DNA from 2 places in the Streptomyces sp. NPDC034670 genome. Region 2 is predicted to be linked to the other one. Evidence: riboswitches for the same ligand, from Rfam matches in the RefSeq annotation. Region 2 holds a riboswitch; the other holds the start of a gene.
The links. Region 2 has a riboswitch for glycine ahead of gcvT (glycine cleavage system aminomethyltransferase GcvT). Riboswitches for the same ligand answer to the same signal wherever they lie in the genome.

Region 1: it holds a riboswitch for glycine, as region 2 does, so the genes downstream of both, gcvP (aminomethyl-transferring glycine dehydrogenase) here and gcvT (glycine cleavage system aminomethyltransferase GcvT) in region 2, are expected to answer to the same signal.

The regions. Positions count from the first base shown of each region.
Region 1 covers NZ_JBVITR010000074.1:9,714-13,108, reverse strand. Annotated here, with positions in the region: gene gcvP (aminomethyl-transferring glycine dehydrogenase) at 1-1,581, opposite strand, end outside; glycine riboswitch at 1,756-1,851, opposite strand; gene ACZ56B_RS30510 (PRC-barrel domain-containing protein) at 1,966-2,340, shown strand; gene ACZ56B_RS30505 (DNA polymerase IV) at 2,764-3,395, opposite strand, start outside.
Region 2 covers NZ_JBVITR010000021.1:29,775-33,169, forward strand. Annotated here, with positions in the region: gene gcvH (glycine cleavage system protein GcvH) at 1-261, opposite strand, end outside; gene gcvT (glycine cleavage system aminomethyltransferase GcvT) at 389-1,516, opposite strand; glycine riboswitch at 1,617-1,742, opposite strand; glycine riboswitch at 1,743-1,843, opposite strand; gene ACZ56B_RS16495 (AAA family ATPase) at 2,065-2,733, shown strand; gene ACZ56B_RS16500 (enhanced serine sensitivity protein SseB) at 2,801-3,395, shown strand, end outside.

The DNA.
Region 1 (3,395 bases), on a different contig from region 2:
GGTGATCGGCTCCATCTCGGTGGTCGCGTTGAGCTTCATGGTGCACGAGCCCAGCGGGATCATGCCGCGGTCCAGCGCGTAGTCCCGGTCGGCGAGGCGGCGCAGGTAGCGCAGCATCGCGGTCTCGGAGCGGTGCTGGTGGAAGACGGGGTGCGCGAGGTAGTCGTCGGTGCGCAGCAGCGCCTCCGGCAGCGCGTCCCCGGCGGCCGCGTCCAGCGCCTCGACGTCGCCCTCGACGCCGAAGGCGCCCCACACGGCGGCGAGCTGCGCCCGGGTGGTGGTCTCGTCACAGGCGATCGAGACGTGGTCGGCGTCGACGAGACGCAGGTTGACGCCGTTGTCGCGCGCGGCGGCGACCACGTCGGCGGCCCGGCCCGGGACCCGGACGGTCAGCGTGTCGAAGTAGGCGCCGTGCACGATCTCCGCGCCGCCGGCCCGCAGCCCCTCGGCGAGGACCGCCGCGTACCGGTGGGTGCGCCGCGCGATGGTCCGCAGCCCCTGCGGGCCGTGGTAGACGGCGTACATGCCGGCCATGACGGCGAGCAGCACCTGGGCGGTGCAGATGTTGCTGGTGGCCTTCTCGCGGCGGATGTGCTGCTCGCGGGTCTGCAGCGCCAGCCGGTAGGCCTGGTTCCCGTCCGCGTCGACGGAGACGCCGACGAGCCGCCCGGGCAGGCTGCGCGCCATCTTCTCCTGCACGGCCATGTATCCGGCGTGCGGTCCGCCGAAGCCCATCGGCACGCCGAAGCGCTGCGTGGTGCCGACCGCGATGTCCGCGCCGAGCTCACCGGGCGACTTCAGCAGGGTGAGGGCGAGCAGGTCGGCGGCGACGGTGACGAGCGCGCCGAGCTCGTGCGCCCGGTCGATCACCGGCTTGATGTCGCGCACGGCGCCGGAGGCGCCCGGGTACTGGATCAGCACGCCGTTGATCTCGCGCTCGGCGACCTCGGCGGGGATGCCCTCGCTCAGGTCGGCGACGACGACCTCGACGCCGGTCGGCTCGGCCCGGGTCCGGATCACGGCGATGGTCTGCGGCAGCGCGTCCGCGTCGACCAGGAACAGGCCCTTCTTGTTCCTGCCCATGCGCCGCGACAGCGCCATCGCCTCGGCGGCGGCGGTCCCCTCGTCCAGCAGGGAGGCCCCGGAGGTGGGCAGGCCGGTGAGCTCGGCGACCACGGTCTGGAAGTTCAGCAGCGCCTCGAGCCGCCCCTGCGAGATCTCCGGCTGGTACGGCGTGTAGGCCGTGTACCAGGCGGGGTTCTCCATGACGTTGCGCAGGATGACGGGCGGGGTGAACGTCCCGTAGTACCCGAGCCCGATCATGGAGCCGAGCACCTCGTTGCGGTCGGCCAGCGACCGCAGCTCGGCCAGCACCTCGGCCTCGCTCCGCGCCCCCGGCAGGTCCAGCGCGTCGGCGTTCTTGATCGCATCCGGGACCGCGGCGGCCGTCAGCTCGTCCAGCGAGCCGTAGCCGACCTGCGCGAGCATCTTGGCCCGGGCCTCGTGGTCGGGGCCTATGTGACGCTGCTCGAAGGGCGTGCCCTGTTCGAGCTCGGAGAGCGGAGTACGAGGGGGTGTCATTGCGGAGGCCTCCTGGTCTGACGACCTGCGAGGGGCACCACGGCGCGGGTGCCCGGACGGCCTCCCCCTCTGTCATCTCGACCTGAGAGCTTCACCGGATCGTCCGAAGGCGTCCGGTTTTCACCGTCGGTGAGAGCGGAAGCCGTCGACACCCGCCCTGCTTTCCAGAGTGACCTCGTCCGTGCGGTACGTGGGCCTGAGAGATTCCGGGGAGGATTTGCTCCTTCGGCGCCTCCGATGGTGCCTGGAGGACTCTCCCGCACGGGGTCAGCAGCCGTTTGCCAGCGTACCAGCGAGCACCGCGCCGGGACCTTCGAGTGGCCGCTCCGCCGATTGTGCCTTTTCGTAGTGCTCACGGATGAGTGTGCGACCAGTGGAGGGCCCGTGCAGACCGACATCGACCCGCGCCACCTGATCGGCCGCAAGGCGTTCGACCGCAACGGAACCCGGATCGGCACGATCGACGAGGTCTACCTCGACGACGCCACCGGCGTGCCCGAGTGGGCGGCGATACGCACCGGTCTGTTCAGCAGGGACGCCTTCGTCCCCCTGGAGCCCAGCGAACTGATCGACGGCGCCCTCCACGTCCCCTTCGAACGCTCCCTGATCAGGGACGCCCCGGACTTCGGCGTCGGCCGCCACCTCTCCCCGGAGCAGGAACTCCAGCTCTACCACCACTACGGCCTGGACGTGGCCGCCCCGCCCCCGCTCCCGGACCGCGACTTCGGCAGGCTCGCGGGCAAGGACGAACCGGCCTGAGCACTCGCCCGGTCCCTCCCCGGCCGTCGCCCGGGCCACCCCTCGACCGCGCGCCGCGCCCCTCGGGAAAGCCGTTCCGCCCGCCGGCCCGCGGACGGCGGTCATGCCGGCCGGGGCCTGCGGGGCGGGCCCGCTCGGTCCGCGCCGGCCGGGGGCGTCCCGCGCGGCACCGCGCCGGTTCCGCACCGGCGCGGCGTCCCTTCGCGACCCCGGCGTCCGTCCGTTCCGCGCCCTCCGGGACGCCCGGGCCCCGCCCGGACCGGCCGGCCGCGACCGGGACGCGGACCGTCCGAGGACTCCGGCCTGCCCGCAGACGCACGCCCACGGGGTCACGGCCGGCAACGCGCTCACCGCGACGCCGCGGGAGCCCGCGGCCCGCACGCGGCACCCACGGGCACCCGCACCGGCGCCCACCGGCCCCGCTCACGGACTCGCCGCCCCCGCCCCCGCGGTCCCCGCCCGCTCGTCTCCCCCGGATCCCCGCGTCACCAGCGGCAGCGGTTCCGCCGGCTCCAGAGCCGAGTCGTCGATCCGGAAGGTCCTCACCCGTCCCGGCTCCGAACCGGGCGTCTCGAAGCGCACCGTCACCCGGCCCAGCCCGCTGCCCTGCACCCACCCGTGCCCGTACGCGGCGTGCCGCACGTCGTGCCCCGCCGGCCAGTGCCGCCCGGTGAGAGGCTGCCGCTCCCGCGCGGGCACGGCCTCGGGCTCCTCGCCGGGGGTGTCCTCGTCCACGCCCGCCGCCTGTGCGAACAGGTCCTCCTGCGTGTAGTCGGCCAGTCCGCTGACCCCCACGCCCAGCAACCGCACCCCGCCGGTCGTGTCGACCGACTCCAGCAGCCGCGCCGCCGCCTCCCGCACCACCGCCGGATCGTCCGTCGGCCCCCGCAGCGTCTCGGACCGGGTGAGGGTGGAGAAGTCGTACCGCCGCACCTTCAGCACGATGGTCCGTCCCGACAGCCCCGCCCCGCGCAGTCTCCGCACGCACCGGTCGGCGAGCCGCCGCACCTCCGCCCCCACCCGTACCCGGTCGTGGATGTCCACGTCGTACGTGT
Region 2 (3,395 bases):
GTCGTTCACCACGTCCTCGTTGACCTCGGTGACCTCGCCGGAGACCGGGCAGTACAGGTCGCTGACCGACTTGGTCGACTCCAGCTCGCCGCAGGTCTCGCCCGCGGTCACGCCGTCACCGACCTCGGGGAGCTGGACGTAGACGACGTCGCCGAGCGCGTTGGCCGCGTGCTCGGTGATGCCGATCGTCGACACGCCGTCCTCGGCGGCCGACAGCCACTCGTGCTCCTTGCTGTAACGCAGATGCTGGGGGTTGCTCATGGCCTGGATTCTCCTGTACGCGGTGGGGACTGCTGATGAGGGGGCGGACAGCGGGCGGCACGCGTGGCCGGGCACGGCGCACCCGGCCGCACCCGTGGGGCGGCTGTCCGAAAACGCTACGACGGTGTCACTTCTGCCGCTTGTAGAACGGCAGCGCCACGACCTCGTACGGCTCCTGCTTGCCGCGGATGTCCACGCCGACACCCTCGGTGCCCGGCGCCGCGTGGGCCGCGTCGACGTACGCCATCGCGATCGGCCTGCCCAGGGTCGGGGAGGGCGCGCCGGAGGTGACCTCGCCGATCACCTCGCCGCCGGCGACGACCGCGTACCCGGCGCGCGGGACCCGCCGGCCCTCGGCGACCAGGCCGACCAGGACGCGCGGCGGGTTCTGCTCGGTGCGGGCGGCGGCCTCGGCCAGGGCGGCGCGGCCGACGAAGTCGCCCTCCTTCTCGAACTTCACCACCCGGCCGAAACCGGCGTCGAAGGGCGTCAGGGAGGTGCTCAGCTCGTTCCCGTACAGCGGCATGCCCGCCTCCAGGCGCAGCGTGTCGCGGCAGGAGAGCCCGCACGGGACCAGGCCCGCGTCCTGGCCCGCCTCGGTCAGCGCCCGCCACAGCCCGGCCGCGTGCTCCGGCTTCACGAACAGCTCGAAGCCGTCCTCGCCGGTGTAGCCGGTGCGGGCGATGAGCGCGGGGACGCCGGCGACGGTGCCGGGCAGGCCGGAGTAGTACTTCAGGCCGTCCAGGTCGGCGTCGGTCAGGCCCTTCAGGATGCCCGGGGACTTCGGGCCCTGCACGGCGAGCAGCGCGTAGGCGTCGCGGTCGTCGCGCACCTCGGCGTCGAAGCCGGCCGAGCGCTCCACGAGGGCGTCCAGCACCACCTGGGCGTTGGAGGCGTTGGCGACCACCAGGTACTCGGGGGCCCCGGGCTCGCCGAGCCGGTAGACGATCAGGTCGTCCAGGATGCCGCCGTCCTCGCGGCAGATCATGGTGTAGCGGGCGCGGCCGGGCTTGACGCTCCCGATGTCGCCCACCAGGGCGTGGTCGAGGAACGCGGCCGCCTGCGGACCGGAGACGGTGATCTCGCCCATGTGCGAGAGGTCGAAGAGCCCGGCCCCGGTGCGCACGGCGTTGTGCTCGTCGCGCTCGGAGCCGTAGCGCAGGGGCATGTCCCAGCCGGCGAAGTCGGTCATCGTCGCGCCGAGCGAACGATGCAGCGCATCGAGCGCGGTCCGGCGGAGTTCGGTACTGCTCATCGGGCGGTCTCCCAGGGCGATGGGGTCCCCCGCACCGAGGGTCCCCCTGCTCGAGCGGGGTCGAGGACACGGGGAGAACCGGGCGTGGAGGCGAGGACGATCCTCCCCATCTGTCATCGGAACCTGAGAGGTTCGCCCTGACCGTCCCCGCGGGGGAGGGGTCACGGCTTGCACCTTGGGTGGAGCCGCCGGAGCACTGCCGCGGCGGCCCGCTTTTCAGATGTGCCTCGCCCGCGCGGTATCGGGGCCTGAGAGATTCAAGGGAGGGACTTGCTCCTTCGGCGCCCCGGCGGCACACGGTGCCGGGGACTCTCCCGCGCGGATTCAAACGGCCGGTATGCAGTTGGCGCGCCCATCATTGCACGCATCCCCGGGGTGCGGCAGGGGGACCTTCACCGGGTATGCACACCGTGCGCGGTCCGTCACAGTGGGCTGTGACGGGGCTGTTTCGGGACACGGACGGAAACGGGAGGCTCGGGCATTACCTTCTCTTTACACTCGGCGGGGAAAGGGACCGGCGTGCCCGGCCCCAGGGGAGGACAACCACGGTGAACAGGACCACGGCGTGCGCCGCCACCACGGGCGTCGCGCTGCCCGAGCAGCCGGCCGCTCCGGCCCCGGGGGCCCGCGGCGCGCTGCCGGCGCCGGTCGTCCAGGACCTGCGCGGGCGCGCCGGTGACAGCCCGCGCGCCCTGCTCTTCGGGCCCCGCGACCTCGTCGTGGTCACGGGCCTGCCCGGCAGCGGCAAGTCCACGCTGATGCGGCGCGCGGTGCGCGGCGTCCGCGTCGACTCCCAGGACACCCGCGACCGCTGGGAGCGCCGCATGCCGCGCCTCCTGCCGTACGCCGTCTACCGCCCGCTGGTGCGCCTCGCCCACTACACCGGGCTGCACAGGACCCTGCGCGGGGGCGGAGCGGCCGTCGTGCACGACTGCGGCACGCAGGCGTGGGTGCGCCGCTGGCTGGCCCGCGAGGCCCGGCGCCGGGGCGCCCGTCTGCACCTGCTGCTCCTGGACGTCCCCCCGCAGCAGGCGCTGGCCGGTCAGCGCGAGCGGGGCCGGGGCGTCTCCCGGTACGCGTTCCTGCGGCACCGCGCGGCGAGCGGACGGCTGCTGCAGGCGGCGGAGCGGGGCGAGCTGCCGGACGGCTGCGGCTCGGCGGTCCTGCTCGACCGGGACGCGGCGAACGCGCTGCGCCGCATCGGCTTCGCGGGCTGACGGACCGCGGCGCGGCAGCGGTTAGCCTTCTTGGTCACAGCAGTGGTTCCAGGCAGGCGGTAGGCAGATGGACTTCCCGGCGCAGACACACCCTCACCCGCACGGCGGATGGCCAGGAAACGAACTGGAGGAGGTGCTCTCCGCCTCCCTCGGCGTCCCCGCGGCGGGCAGCCGGATCGTGGAGGTGCTGGGCCGCAGCTTCGTCTGGGTCCCCCTGCCGAGCGGCGGCGGCCCGCACAGCGGCCCGCTCGACCTGCCCACGATGGAACTCGACGGCCAGGCGTACGTCCCGGTGTTCAGCTCCGAGGAGCAGTTCCGCCAGGTCGTCGGCTCCCACATGTCGTACACCGTCGCGCCGGCCGTGGAGTTCGCCCGCGGTCTGCCGCCGCAGGCCGGGATCGCGGTGAACCCCGGCGGCGTGGTCGGCATCCCGCTGCCGCCGCCCGCCGTGGCCGAGCTGTGCCGGGCCGGGCACGGCCCGCTGGAGGGCCCGGCGAGCGGCGGCCGGGTCCGGCTGTTCGAGCCCGACTGGCAGGACGACCCGGTGGACTTCCTCTCCGCGGCCTCGGCCGAGTTCGAGACCATCGGGGTGGTGGCCACCGCCCGCCGCTGCCTCGCCGCGATCGAGACGGACGATCCGGTGCTGTTCGTCGGCGTGGAAC